Regions from separate parts of the Streptomyces sp. NPDC001617 genome, predicted to be linked through region 2. Evidence: predicted binding sites of a transcription regulator. Region 2 holds the regulator's gene; the other holds the start of a gene.
What was found. Region 2 encodes HspR, which represses chaperone genes until heat shock. Its sites were predicted from a motif close to TTGAGNNNNNNNNNCTCAA; they were not measured.
Positions count from the first base shown of each region.

Region 1: lon (endopeptidase La) is a predicted target of HspR. The motif match lies at 3,981-3,999, and genes of this name have one in related genera.

Region 1 is NZ_JBSFHA010000047.1:28,083-35,399, reverse strand. Features, by position in the region: gene ACWC09_RS30495 (spermine/spermidine synthase domain-containing protein) at 1-167, opposite strand, end outside; gene ACWC09_RS30490 (hypothetical protein) at 574-777, shown strand; gene ACWC09_RS30485 (hypothetical protein) at 774-1,214, shown strand; gene ACWC09_RS30480 (rhomboid-like protein) at 1,383-2,192, shown strand; gene ACWC09_RS30475 (sulfatase family protein) at 2,189-3,691, opposite strand; gene lon (endopeptidase La) at 4,022-6,436, shown strand; gene ACWC09_RS30465 (lysozyme) at 6,508-7,317, opposite strand, start outside.
Region 2 is NZ_JBSFHA010000054.1:29,784-37,100, forward strand. Features, by position in the region: gene dnaK (molecular chaperone DnaK) at 1-1,614, shown strand, start outside; gene grpE (nucleotide exchange factor GrpE) at 1,611-2,276, shown strand; gene dnaJ (molecular chaperone DnaJ) at 2,322-3,503, shown strand; gene ACWC09_RS33265 (heat shock protein transcriptional repressor HspR) at 3,509-3,955, shown strand; gene ACWC09_RS33270 (sugar ABC transporter substrate-binding protein) at 4,474-5,544, shown strand; gene ACWC09_RS33275 (transglutaminase family protein) at 5,587-6,429, opposite strand; gene ACWC09_RS33280 (alpha-E domain-containing protein) at 6,431-7,317, opposite strand, start outside.

The sequences.
Region 1 (7,317 bases), on a different contig from region 2:
AGCCGCTCCGAGCGCCCGTCCGAGGTGTCCATCAGGAAGCACCCGTTGGCGATGATCTGGAGCAACTCACCGTGCCGGCGCAGCACCACCTCGCCGTAGGGGCCCTCGCGACGGTCCAGGACGACGGGGGCGTCGCAGATGTCGTAGGCGTCGCGGCTGGCGGTCATGGGTCCATCCTGCACGAATCGGGGCCGGCGGCCGGGGGAATTACGGGTGACGGCGAGGGATCGCGAGCGGCTCTCCACCTGCTTCTCGCGTTCCTCCCGCGCGCCTCGCGCGGGCCGCCGCCGGTGCCTACGCTCGAAGCAGCGAGAGTTCGGCGAGTTCGGCGAGTTCGGCGAGAAGTGCGTGATCCCAACCCCGCCTCCCCCACCACCCCAGCCACCCCCCTGGCCCTGCGCGCCGCCGTCACAGCGCGTCTCTCTCTGGCCGCCGGGCTTCTCGAACCGGAGGCGCGGCGGCTGGCGCTCGCCGAGGAGGCCGTGGGTGTCGCTCGTGCGGTCGGGGACCCGGCGACCCTGGCCACGGCGCTCGCCGCCCTGTGCGACGCCCGCCCCGGTCCCGACCACTGTCGTGACCGGCTCATCTGGTCCGGAGAGATCGTCGGTCGCGCCGGCGAGCCGCGGTGCCATCCACGCCGGCGACGCCTACTACGGCGCCCCCGGCCACCTCCCGCTCGTCTTCGCCGGCACCGAGATCGTCGAGTTCAGCCCCACGGCGGAACTGAACCGCACGATGGAGGTCGTCGGCCGCAACCTCGCCGGAGCCCAGTCATGACCACGACCACGACCACGCCCACAACCACAGGCACGACCGACACCCGCGTCCGGGAACTCGCCGAGCTCTTCGTACGGTTCCTGGAGACCAACACCGCCCCCGACGGGCTGTTCACGGACGATGTGTTCCTCGACCTGACCGTGCCCCAGTGGCGCCTCCAGTCGCGGGGCCGCGACGAGCTCGTCGCGGTACGCCGACGCAGTCATCCCTTCCTCGGCGCCGTCCCGCGCCACCGGGTGGACGCCACTCCGACCGGCCTTGTGCTGGAGTTCGAGAAGAGCTGGGAGGACGAGCGAGGCACCTGGTACTGCCGGGAGTTGATGCGCGCCGAGATCCGGGACGGCGCGATCAGCGAGGCGTCCGTCTACTGCACGGGTGACTGGGATCCCGCCACCCAGGCGGCGCATGCGAAGCAGGTGTCCCTCTTGAGGCCGTGAGCTCCCTTCCCCGGCCCGGTCGGGATCGACGTACTCACCGATGAACCGTCGGCTCCTGAGTCTTCGCTTAGAGGTTGCTGAGAATCGCCCGATGCGTGGCGTCGGTCATAGACAGTGGCCCGTGTGGCCCCGAAAGGTGGGGTTGCGAACGGAAGGAGACCCCCCACTGTGGAACACGCCGCGACGGCCGACGCCAAGCCCTTGGCCGGGCCCCTTCCCGAGGTCTCCGACCTGCTGGACGGCCTGCCTCGCCAGCGCGTCCCGGCGGCGCCGGCACCGTCGTCGGCCGCACCGGCGCGGCCCTCCGGCCCCCGCACCCGCCTCCGCCCCTGGCACATCCTGCCCACCCCCACCGGCACGCCCTTCACCTTCGGCTACGCGGCCGCCCTCGCCGTCACCTCCCTGATCACCACCTATGCCTCGCCCTCTCTCGTCTACGCCCTCCACCAGGGCTCCAGCACGGACGTGGCCCACCTGATCCGCACCCCCGTGCTGGTCCTGCTCGCCAGCGCCCTGTGGGTCGCGGGCGGCCTGGCATCGCCGTACGTCCTCTGCTTCCTGCTGGTCCTGACCGCCCTGGAACGCCGTATAGGCGGCGCCCGAGCGGCCGTCGTCTTCCTCCTCGGCCATGTCCTGGCCACCCTCGCGACCGAGGGCGCGGTCGGCCTCGGCGTGCTGGTCGGCGACCTCCCCCACACCTCCCTGCACCGCCTCGACTACGGCATCAGCTTCGGCGTCGCCGCCAGCGTGGGCGCCCTGGCCGGCCTGCTCACCCCATGGCTGCGCTGGCCGATGCTGCTCCTCTTCGGCGGCATGCTGGTCGAGGATCTGATCGCCTTCACCGACCCCATGACCAACTGGGGTCATCTGATCTCGCTGGCGATAGGCGTGGCGTGCTGGCCGATGGTGCGACGCTGGCGCCGGGCCGGCCAGGGCTCCCCGGACGCGCAGACGGCCTCGCTCGTCCCCGCTTCCTAGGACTTCCGCGCCGCGGCCAACTCCCGTGCCAGCCCCGGGATGCCGAGCCGCCGCTCCTGCTCCTCGTTCGCCCCGTGCAGCCGGTTGCTCAGCTGATAAGGGTCGGCCACGAGGTCGTAGTACTCCCGGAACAGCACCTCGCCCGTGCCCTTCGGGCGGCCGGTCCTGTCCAGGCGGGTGCGGTAGTACTCGGTGTACTGCTCCGTCCTGCCGATGTACGTCGCCCAGGTGTGGATCGGCTCCTTGTCCTGCCGGTTCCACCACCACTCCGCGAGCAGGTGGGTGCGGTCGCTCCGGCGGTCGAGGAGGGAGTGGCCGTCGTACGGGGTGTCCGGGGTGATGCCGGCCGCGTCCAGGAAGGTGGGGGCGATGTCGACGTGGGCGGTGAGGCGGTCGTCGGTCCGCGCGCCGCCGTGGCCGCCCTCCGGCCAGGAGACGTAGAAGGGGACCTCCAGGCTCGGACGGTACGGCACCGACTTGCGCAGCCAGCCGTGGTCCGCCCAGCACAGGCCGTGGTCGCTGGTGAAGACCACCAGGGTGTTCTCCAGCTGGCCGAGCTCGCGCAGCTTGTCCCGGAAGTCGCGCATCGCGTCGTCCACGGAGAGCAGGGTGCGCAACTGGCGGGTGCGCAGGGCCCTTCCCTGGGCGAGGGAGTGGTGGGCCTTGCGGAGGAAGAGGGGCTTGTCTCTTCTGTCGGACTCGAAGACCGACGGGCGGCCGTCCCACTCCGGCACGCGCGTGTGGGCGTACTTCCGCTCCGGGATGTTCAGTTCGTGCGCGCTGCGGGTGGCCACGTACGCGAACCAGGGGCGTCGGTCGGTGCGGGACTGCTCGATGAACGAGAGGGCGCGGTCCTTGATGACGGTGGTGTTGTACCCGGGGATGTTCCGGACCGTGCCGTTGTCGTTGTAGTGGCCGTTGTAGTACGCCACCGGCTCCTGGAGCAGCCACTCGTCGAAGTGCGGCGGGTCGTCGCCGGTGTGCCAGTAGTTGAGGTATTTGCCGAACAGGCCCGTGCGGTAGCCCGCCTCGTGCAACTGGCGCTGGACCGTGGTGCGTTGATCGAGGTGGTACGGGTGCCGGGTGTCCAGGACGCCGTGGTTGTGGGCGTACCGGCCCGACATGATCGAGGCACGGGAGGGCGCGCAGAGCGGGGTGTTGGCGTGGGCGCGGGTGAAGGTGACGCCGTTGCCGCCGAGCCAGTCGAGGGTCTGGGGGATGGCCCAGTCCGTGTCCTTCGGCTGGTCGTCGGTGAGGACGAAGAGGATGTTGGGGCGGTGGTCGGAGCGGGCGCGGCGGTGCGGGGTCGGGGAGACGGCCCGACTGGCGGCCGGTGCGGCCGCTCGGGGCACGTTGCCGGCCGGGGTGCTTCCAGCGCTCCCGGAACCGGCGCCGCCCATCGCCCTCGCCACGAAGGGCACGGCCGCCCCCGCGGCCACCACGCCCGCACCGGCGATCACGGCACGCCGGGCCGGCCCCCGCCGCTGTCCCTCGGCCATCCGCTTCCCCAACCCCCGTGCATCCCCGCATGAACCTGTGAACGAGCTTGCAGTCTGCGGCCGCTTCCTGTGAATGGCGTTGCGGTTTCATGGCGGTGCCCCTGCCTTCTGATGCCGGTCGGCACTTCCGGACGCCGGTCCGCACAGGTCAGCCCGTCCGGCGTTCGATGACGGGGCCGTTCAGGCCGAAGCGGGGGTCTGGGGGTGGCAGCCCCCAGCGAACGCCCAGCTCAACGCCCGATCGCTGACAGCGAACGCCACCGGGGGAACATTGGCGAAGCGCTGTGCATTGAGTCGGCATAGCTCAACTTGACTGCCGAAGGGGAGATCATGGCTTCGACGTCCACACCGCTCACTCTGCCTGTGCTGCCGCTCGACGACGAGGTCGTGCTGCCCGGAATGGTGGTTCCGCTGGACCTGAACGACGCCGACGTACGCGCCGCGGTGGAGGCCGCCCAGGCCGCCGCCCGGTCCGAACCGGGAAAGCCGAAGGTCCTGCTGGTCCCACGCATCGACGGCACGTACCCGAGCACCGGCGTGCTCGGCACCGTCGAGCAGGTCGGCCGGCTGGCCGACGGTGATCCGGGCGCCCTCATCCGCGGCCGCGGCCGGGTGAAGATCGGCGCCGGCACCACCGGACCGGGCGCGGCACTGTGGGTCGAGGGGACGAGGATCGACGAGACGGTTCCCGAGCCGCTGCCCGGCCAGGTCGCCGAACTCGTCAAGGAATACAAGGCGCTTGCCACCGCCTGGCTGCGCAAGCGCGGCGCCTGGCAGGTCGTGGACCGCGTCCAGGCCATCGATGACGTGTCCCAGCTCGCCGACAACTCCGGCTACTCGCCGTTCCTGACCACCGAGCAGAAGATCGAACTGCTCGAGACCGCCGACCCGGTGGCCCGCCTCAAGCTCGCCACCCAGCTCCTGCGCGACCACCTCGCCGAGCAGGACGTCGCCGAGACCATCGCCAAGGACGTCCAGGAGGGCGTCGACAAGCAGCAGCGCGAGTTCCTGCTCCGCCGCCAGCTGGAGGCCGTCCGCAAGGAGCTGCGCGAGCTCAACGGCGAACAGGACGGCGAGGAGTCCGACGACTACCGCGCCCGCGTGGAGGCCGCCGACCTGCCGGAGAAGGTCCGCGAGGCCGCCCTCAAGGAGGTCGACAAGCTGGAGCGGTCCTCCGACCAGTCGCCCGAGGGCTCCTGGATCCGCACCTGGCTGGACACCGTCCTCGAACTCCCGTGGAACGACCGGACCGAGGACGCGTACGACATCCAGGGCGCCAAGGCGATCCTGGACGCCGAGCACGCCGGTCTGGAGGACGTGAAGGAGCGGATCACCGAGTACCTGGCGGTGCGCAAGCGCCGTACGGACCGTGGCCTGGGCGTCATCGGCGGCCGGCGTGGCGGTGCCGTACTGGCCCTGGTCGGCCCGCCCGGCGTCGGCAAGACCTCGCTCGGCGAGTCGGTCGCGCACGCCATGGGCCGCAAGTTCGTCCGCGTCGCCCTCGGCGGCGTCCGCGACGAGGCGGAGATCCGCGGCCACCGCCGTACGTACGTCGGCGCACTGCCCGGCCGTATCGTGCGGGCGATCAAGGAGGCCGGCTCCATGAACCCGGTCGTCCTGCTCGACGAGATCGACAAGGTGGGATCGGACTTCCGCGGCGACCCGGCCGCAGCACTCCTCGAAGTCCTCGACCCGGCGCAGAACCACACCTTCCGGGACCACTACCTGGAGGTCGAACTCGACCTGAGCGACGTGGTGTTCCTGGCGACGGCGAACGTGCTCGAAGCCATCCCGGAGGCCCTGCTCGACCGTATGGAGCTGGTCCGCCTGGACGGCTACACCGAGGACGAGAAGGTCGTCATCGCCCGTGACCACCTGCTTCCGCGCCAGCTGGAGCGGGCGGGCCTGGACAAGGACGAGGTGACCCTGGACGAGAGCGCCCTGCGCAAGCTCGCCGGCGAGTACACGCGCGAGGCGGGCGTCCGCACCCTGGAGCGCTCGATCGCCCGGCTGCTCCGCAAGGTCGCGGCCCAGCACGAACTGGGCGACCGGGAGCTGCCGTTCACCATCAAGGACGAGGACCTGCGCGCCCTGATCGGCCGTCCGCACCACGTGCCCGAGTCCGCCCAGGACCCGGCCGAGCGCCGTACGGCGGTCCCGGGTGTGGCGACGGGTCTCGCGGTGACGGGTGCCGGCGGTGATGTGTTGTTCGTCGAGGCGTCCCTGGCCGATCCGGAGACGGGCGCGGCGGGTCTGACGCTGACCGGGCAACTGGGCGACGTGATGAAGGAGTCGGCGCAGATCGCGCTCTCCTTCCTGCGCTCGCACGGTGCCGAACTGGAGCTGCCGGTGGGTGACCTGAAGGACCGGGGCGTCCACATCCACTTCCCGGCGGGCGCGGTGCCGAAGGACGGCCCGAGCGCGGGCGTCACGATGACGACGGCGCTGGCGTCCCTCCTGTCCGGCCGGCTGGTCCGCACGGACGTGGCGATGACGGGCGAGGTCTCCCTGACCGGCCGCGTCCTGCCCATCGGTGGCGTCAAGCAGAAGCTGCTGGCCGCGCACCGGGCGGGCGTCACGACCGTCATCATCCCGAAGCGCAACGAACCCGACCTGGACGACGTCCCCGCGGAGGTCCTGGACAAGCTCGACGTCCACGCCGTGACGGATGTCCGTCAGGTCCTGGAACTGGCCCTCGCGCCCGCCACGAACGACGCGAGGCCGGAGGTTCCGGTGGCGGCGTGACGGACGCAACCGGATAGGAGAAGGCCCGGGTCCCGTGAGGGAGGCCCGGGCCTTCGCCGTACGTGCGTGCGTCAGCCGTTGGCGAGGGCGACGACCCGGTCCAGCGCGCCGTTGAACTTGTCGTGGTCGCCTACGGTCGGGCCGGACGAGGTGTACTGCCACATCGTGTAGTACGACCACCCGGCCGGCAGCGTCCCCACCTCCGACGCGTACCGCGCGATCCACAGCGGGTTGGACGAGGCGAAGCCGGAGTAGTTCCCGGTGCAGTCGGTCCACCAGCTGGTGGCCGTGTAGATCACCGCGTCCCGGCCCGTCCGCGCCTTGTACGTGTCCAGGAAGTCGGTGATCCAGCCGACCATCGCGCTCTGGGACTTGCCGTAGCACTCGGCCCCGTACGGGTTCCATTCGATGTCGAGGGTGCCGGGGAGGGTCTTGCCGTCCTGGGACCAGCCGCCGCCGTGGTCGACGAAGTAGTCGGCCTGGGTGGCGCCGCTGGTGGTGTCGGGGGTGGCGAAGTGGTACGCGCCGCGGATCATGCCGACGTTGTAGGAGCCGTTGTACTGCTGGGCGAAGTAGGGGTTGGTGTAGTACGTCCCCTCGGTCGCCTTGGTGTAGGCCCATTTGACCCCGCTGCTCCACAGGGTCGACCAGGCGACGTTGCCCTGATAGCCGGAGACGTCGACGCCCTCGGTCTGGGTGGCGGCACCGGCGGCGGGGGTGCCGCCCTGGCCGTCGTGGGCGAGGACGCCCATGCCCATGTGGGCGGAGCCGCGGGACGGGGTGGTCGCCGCGTCGGCCGGGGCGGCGAGGGTGAGCGAGAGAGCGGCGAGCAGGAGTCCGGCGAGGAAGAGGCGCCGGGGGCGGAGCGGGTTCGGTCTGTG
Region 2 (7,317 bases):
AAGATCGAGCTCGACGGGAAGCAGTTCAACCCGCAGCAGATGAGCGCCTTCATCCTGCAGAAGCTGAAGCGCGACGCCGAGTCCTACCTGGGCGAGAAGGTGACCGACGCGGTCATCACCGTCCCGGCCTACTTCAACGACTCGGAGCGTCAGGCGACGAAGGAAGCCGGTGAGATCGCCGGTCTGAACGTCCTTCGTATCGTCAACGAGCCCACCGCGGCCGCGCTCGCGTACGGCCTCGACAAGGACGACCAGACGATCCTCGTCTTCGACCTCGGTGGCGGTACCTTCGACGTCTCGCTGCTGGAGATCGGCGACGGCGTCGTCGAGGTGAAGGCCACCAACGGCGACAACCACCTCGGTGGTGACGACTGGGACCAGCGCGTCGTCGACTACCTGGTGCAGCAGTTCCAGAGCGGTCACGGCGTGGACCTCGGCAAGGACAAGATGGCCCTCCAGCGCCTCCGTGAGGCTGCGGAGAAGGCGAAGATCGAGCTGTCGAGCTCCACCGAGACCTCGATCAACCTGCCCTACATCACGGCCTCCGCCGAGGGTCCGCTGCACCTGGACGAGAAGCTCACCCGGGCTCAGTTCCAGCAGCTGACGGCCGACCTGCTGGAGCGCTGCAAGACGCCGTTCCACAACGTCATCAAGGACGCCGGCATCTCGATCAACGAGATCGACCACGTCGTCCTGGTCGGTGGCTCCACCCGTATGCCCGCCGTCGCCGAGCTCGTCAAGGAGCTGACCGGCGGCAAGGAGGCCAACAAGGGTGTGAACCCGGACGAGGTCGTCGCCATCGGTGCCTCGCTCCAGGCCGGTGTCCTCAAGGGTGAGGTCAAGGACGTCCTGCTCCTCGACGTGACCCCGCTGTCCCTCGGTATCGAGACCAAGGGCGGCATCATGACCAAGCTCATCGAGCGGAACACGACGATCCCGACCAAGCGGTCCGAGATCTTCACCACCGCCGAGGACAACCAGCCGTCCGTGCAGATCCAGGTCTACCAGGGCGAGCGCGAGATCGCGGCGTACAACAAGAAGCTCGGTATGTTCGAGCTGACCGGTCTGCCGCCGGCGCCCCGTGGCGTCCCGCAGATCGAGGTGTCCTTCGACATCGACGCCAACGGCATCATGCACGTGACCGCCAAGGACCTGGGCACGGGCAAGGAGCAGAAGATGACCGTCACCGGCGGCTCCTCGCTGCCGAAGGACGAGGTCGACCGGATGCGCCAGGAGGCCGAGCAGTACGCGGAGGAGGACCACCGCCGCCGCGAGGCCGCCGAGACCCGCAACCAGGGCGAGCAGCTCGTCTACCAGACGGAGAAGTTCCTCAAGGACAACGAGGACAAGGTCCCCGGCGAGGTCAAGACCGAGGTCGAGGCCGCCGTCGAGGAGCTGAAGACCGCGCTCAAGGGCGAGGACACCGCCGAGATCCGCACCGCCACGGAGAAGGTCGCGGCCGTCTCCCAGAAGGTCGGCCAGGCCATGTACGCCGACGCCCAGGCCGCGCAGGCCGCCGGTGGCGCGTCCGCCGATGACGAGGCGCCCAAGGCCGACGACGACGTGGTCGACGCCGAGATCGTGGACGACGAGCGCAAGGACGGTGCCGCGTGACGGAGGAGACCCCGGGCTTCGAGGAGAAGCCCGACGTCCCCTCCGGCGCGACCCCCGACGACGCCGAGCCGAAGGCCGCTCCCTCCTCCAACGGGGAGGGGGCGGCCCCGGCCGGGGACGCAGCAGTACAGATCGCCGGTCTGACGGCCCAGCTGGACCAGGTGCGCAAGGCGCTCGACGAGCGCACGACGGACCTCCAGCGGCTCCAGGCCGAGTTCCAGAACTACCGCCGCCGCGTGGAGCGGGACCGGATCACGGTCAAGGAGATCGCCATCGCGAACCTCCTGACCGAACTCCTGCCCGTGCTCGACGACATCGGCCGCGCGCGGGAACACGGCGAGTTCGTCGGCGGATTCAAGTCCGTCGGGGAGTCGCTGGAGACCGTCGCGGCGAAGATGGGTCTGCAGCAGTTCGGCAAGGAGGGCGAGCCCTTCGACCCGACGATCCACGAGGCCCTGATGCACAGTTACGCGCCGGACGTCACCGAGACGACGTGCGTGGCGATTCTGCAGCCCGGGTATCGCATCGGCGAGCGCACCATCCGCCCCGCGCGGGTGGCCGTCGCCGAGCCCCAGCCGGGCGCGCAGACGGTCAAGGCCGAGGGGGCCGACGAGGCTCCGGCGGCCGGCGACGACAAGGACAACGGCCCTGAGGAGGGCTGAAGTCGTAGAGAGTGAGCGGAACACCGGAAAGGGGGAGCGTCGAGGATGAGCACCAAGGACTTCATCGAGAAGGACTACTACAAGGTCCTCGGCGTCCCCAAGGACGCCACCGAGGCCGAGATCAAGAAGGCGTACCGGAAGCTCGCCCGCGAGTTCCACCCGGACGCCAACAAGGGCAACGCCAAGGCGGAGGAGCGCTTCAAGGAGATCTCCGAGGCGAACGACATCCTCGGTGACCCCAAGAAGCGCAAGGAGTACGACGAGGCACGCGCCCTCTTCGGCAACGGCGGGTACCGCCCGGGGCCGGGCGGCGCGGGCGGCTCCTTCAACTTCGACCTGGGCGACCTCTTCGGAGGCGGCGCCCAGGGCGGCGGCGGGAGTTCCGGCGGCTTCGGCGGCGGACTCGGTGACGTCTTCGGGGGCCTGTTCAACCGCGGCAGCTCCGGTACGACCCGGGTGCAGCCCCGGCGCGGCCAGGACATCGACACCGAGGTCAGCCTCAACTTCACCGAGGCGATCGAGGGCGCGACGGTTCCGCTGCGCATGACCTCGCAGGCCCCGTGCAAGGCATGCTCCGGCACCGGCGACGCGAACGGCAACCCACGGGTGTGCCCGACGTGCGTCGGTACCGGCCAGGTCGCCCGGGGTTCGGGCGGCGGCTTCTCGCTCACCGACCCCTGCCCGGACTGCAAGGGCCGCGGCCTGATCGCGGAGAACCCCTGCGAGGTCTGTTCGGGCAGCGGTCGCGCCAAGTCGTCCCGCACCATGCAGGTCCGCATCCCTGCGGGTGTCTCCGACGGGCAGCGCATCCGCCTGCGCGGCAAGGGCGCACCCGGCGAACGGGGCGGTCCCGCGGGCGACCTGTACGTCACGGTCCATGTCTCCCCGCACCCGGTGTTCGGCCGCAAGGACGACAACCTCACGGTGACGGTCCCGGTGACCTTCGCGGAGGCGGCGCTCGGCGGCGAGGTCAGGGTCCCCACCCTGGGCGGACCGCCGGTCACCCTGAAGCTGCCGCCGGGCACGCCCAACGGCCGCACCATGCGTGCCCGGGGCAAGGGCGCGGTCCGCAAGGACGGCACCCGCGGCGACCTGCTGGTCACCGTCGAGGTGAGTGTCCCGAAGGACGTGACGGGGAAGGCTCGTGACGCACTGGAGGCGTATCGCGAGGCGACCGCGGGCGAGGACCCGCGGGCGGAGCTGTTCCAGGCCGCGAAGGGAGTATGAGAGAGATGGACGGCCGTCGACGCAACCCGTACGAACTGACCGAGGAAACCCCGGTCTACGTCATCTCGGTGGCGGCCCAGCTCTCCGGCCTGCACCCGCAGACCCTTCGCCAGTACGACCGCCTCGGCCTGGTCTCCCCGGACCGCACGGCCGGGCGGGGCCGCCGCTACTCGGCCCGGGACATCGAACTGCTCCGCACGGTGCAGGCGCTGTCCCAGGACGAGGGCATCAACCTGGCCGGCATCAAGCGCATCATCGAACTGGAGAACCAGGTCGCCGCGCTCCAGCAGCGTGTCGTCGAACTCCAGGCGGCCGTGGACGGCGCGGCGGCGGCGATGCAGCAGCGCGAGGCGGCGGTGCACGCGTCGTACCGCCGCGACCTGGTGCCGTACCAGGAGGTGCAGCAGACCAGCGCGCTGGTGGTGTGGCGGCCGAAGAAGGCCAAGGACTAGGCGCACAGGCGCAGATGAGGAAGGGGCGGGGAGGCCCAGCGGCCACCCCGCCCCTTTCGCGTCTGTGCCGCGGCGGTCGCGCGTCCGGCCGGTTTCAAGTCGGTCCTTCTGTAGGGCATTTGGTGGGACGGATCTTTGCATGCCATTGACCGTCGTGTGAGTGGCTGGGTTTGTTCGGTCATTCGGTCGAGCCGGGGGTGGGGCCCGGAGCTGGCCCGATCGTCGAACCACCGGGAATCGGGTTGGATATGCGGATCTTTTCCTTCCTCCTGCCGGGCGTCGAGTGGAGGGTCGGTAAAGGGCGTTTGGAGGGGGTTCCGCCATGTCTTCACATGGTCAGCTGAGCGTGGCGTTGCGCACTCGTTAAGTAGTTCCGCTTGACGCCCGGGGGCGGCTCCGCGTTGGCTTTCCAGTCACGTCCCGAATCAGTCGCGTCCGTCCCGAATGCATCAGAAGTGAGCAGGCCAGTGAGCAGCAGCCCCACGCGTCGTATCGCCATAACCGTGGCAGCGTCCACGATGACCCTGTCGCTGGCCGGCTGCGGCATGCTGAACGTGTCGGGGGACAGCAGCTCGGCGAGCCCGACGAAGGGCAACGACCTCACGGTGGGCGTGCTGATGCCGGACACCATCAACACCCGCTACACCAACTTCGACTACCCGATCATGAAGAAGAAGATCCTGGAGCTCACCCACAACCAGGGTCGCGTCGCGTACGCCAACGCCGGGTCGTCCGCCTCCAAGCAGACCAAGCAGATGCAGAAGATGATCGACGACAAGGTCGACATCATCGTGCTGGACGCCGTCGACTCGCACGCCATCGCCACCCAGGTGAAGAAGGCCAAGGACGCGGGCATCCCGGTCATCGCCTACGACCGGCTGGCCGAGGGCCCGATCGAGGCGTACGTCTCCTTCGACAACGAGCTGGTGGGCGAGGTGCAGGCGCGTACGCTCCTGGACGCCCTGGGGTCGAAGGCCGACACCTCCGACAAGGTCATCATGATCAACGGTTCGCCGACCGACCCGAACAGCAAGCAGTTCAAGGCCGGCGCGCTGTCCGAGCTCAACGGCAAGGTGACGATCGCCAAGTCGTACGACACCAAGGACTGGGACCCCAAGGTCGCCGAGCAGGAGACGGCCACGGCGGCCAATGCGCTCGGCAAGGACAACATCGCCGCGGTGTACTCCGCCAACGACGCGATGGCGGGCGGCATCGTCAAGGCCCTCAAGGCGGCCGGCGTGACCCAGATGCCGCCGATCACCGGCCAGGACGCGGACCTCGACGCGGTGCAGCGGATCCTCTCCGGCGAGCAGTACATGACCGTCTACAAGCCCTACCCGGACGAGGCCGAGGCCGCCGCCCAGATGGCCGTCTTCAGGGTGCAGGGCAAGAACATCCAGTTCGACGCCCTGACCCAGGACAGCGTGGACAGCCCCAGCAACAAGAACATCCCCGCGCAGCTCGTCACCGTGACCGCCCTGACGAAGAAGAACATCAAGGACACGGTGGTCGCGGACGGCATCTACAAGGTCTCGCAGATCTGCACCAGCGCGTACAAGTCGGAGTGCGCGACGGTCGGCCTGAAGTGACGAAGCGGGCCGGGCGCCGACACCCGGCCCTCTCCCGTCCGTTCACGCCACCCGCGTGAACTCCACCGACACCTCCGGCGACCCTCCGGGCACGCCCCGGTAGATGCCCTTGTGCGGGGTCACGTCGTCGTAGTCGCGGCCCCGGGCCACCACCACGTGGGACTCGTCGGCGCGGACGCGGTTGGTGGGGTCGTAGCCGCACCAGTCGCCCGCCCAGTACTCGATCCAGGCGTGGCTCTCCCCGGCCACGGGACGGTGGAGTTCGGCCTCGCGCTCCGGGTGGAGATAACCGGAGACATAGCGGGCCGGGAGGCCCACGCCCCGCAGCAGGGCGACGGTGAGGTGGGTGATGTCCTGGCAGACGCCGGCGCCCTGCTCCCAGGCCTCCGCGGGGGAGGTGTTCACACTGGTCGCGCCGGGGAGGTACGACACCCGGTCGGCGACCAGCGCCGAGACCGCGACCGCCGTCTCGTGCGGGTCGAGCCCGGCCGCCGCCTTCCGCGCCTTCTTGACCAGCTTCGGCGGGACCGTCGTACGGCCCGTGGGGGTGGCGAACTCCAACAGGCGGGAGCCCGCGATGCGTTCGGCCACCTCGGCCCAGCTCGGCGCGGCCGGCAGCGGCTCCGCCGGGGACGTCTCGACCAGGCTGGAGGCGGTGATGACGAGCTTGCCGTGCGGGTCCATCAGGTCGAAGCCGGTGACCTGGGTGCCCCAGTAGTCCCAGTACGACCAGGTGGGCGTCGTCGGATTGACGGTGACCCGGGCGTCCAGGGTCGTCTGGCCGGGCAGCGTCAGCGGCGTCATCCGGACCTCGTTGTGCGAGGAGGCCGCGGGCTGGGCGTAGGAGACCCGGGTGGTGTGCTTGATGCGGAGGCGACGAGCCATGTCAGGCTCCTTCCTGGGCCCACTCGACGGGCCCCTGGTACGGGAAGAACCGCTCCGCCACCCCGTCGGCGGACGCCATGCAGGCCTGCTGCAGATCCCGCAGCAGGACCGGCAGCTGGTCTTCGAGGGTGTGGGTGTCCAGGTATTCGAGCCGGGTGCGCATCCGGCCGATCGGGCGGCGCGCCGGGTCCTGGCGCGGGCGGCCCAGCGCTGTCAGGCATTCCTCCGCCGTGGTCAGGGCGTGCAGCGCCGAGCGCGGGAAGTCCCGGTCCAGGAGCAGGAATTCGGCCACCCGCGAGGTGTCCCCGAAGCCGCTGTACACGCGGGCGAACGCCTCGTCGGCGCCGGACGCGCTCAGCAGGGTCGGCCAGTCCGGCGCGTGCGCCGCGTCCAGCACCCGGACCGACAGCAGCCGTACGGTCATGTCGACCCGTTCCAGACTCCGCCCGAGCACCACGAACCGCCAGCTGTCGTCGCGGCTCATGGTGGAGTCGGCGAGACCGAAGAAGAGGGCTGCTCGGCGTCGTACCAGTTCCAGGTAGGCGTACGGACCCGTGCGGCGCGCCGCCAGCCGCTGGTCGGCCAGCGCGTGCCAGGTGGAGTTGAGGCACTCCCACATCTCGGAGGAGACGGCCTCACGGGCGCTGCGGGCGTTCAGCCGCGCCGCGCCCAGCGCCCCCTCGATCGACCCCGTCGAACGGGCGTCGAAGGCCAGCTGGTCCAGGACCTGCTGCATGTCGCAGGGGCCGTCACCGGCGTCCATGCCGAGGATCGCGTACAGCGACCGGCAGGCCGCGTCCTCGTCGCGCCAGGGGTCCTCCAGCATGCGGTGCAGATAGGCGTCGAGAATGCGCCCGGTGGCGTCGGCGCGCTCGACGTAACGGCCGG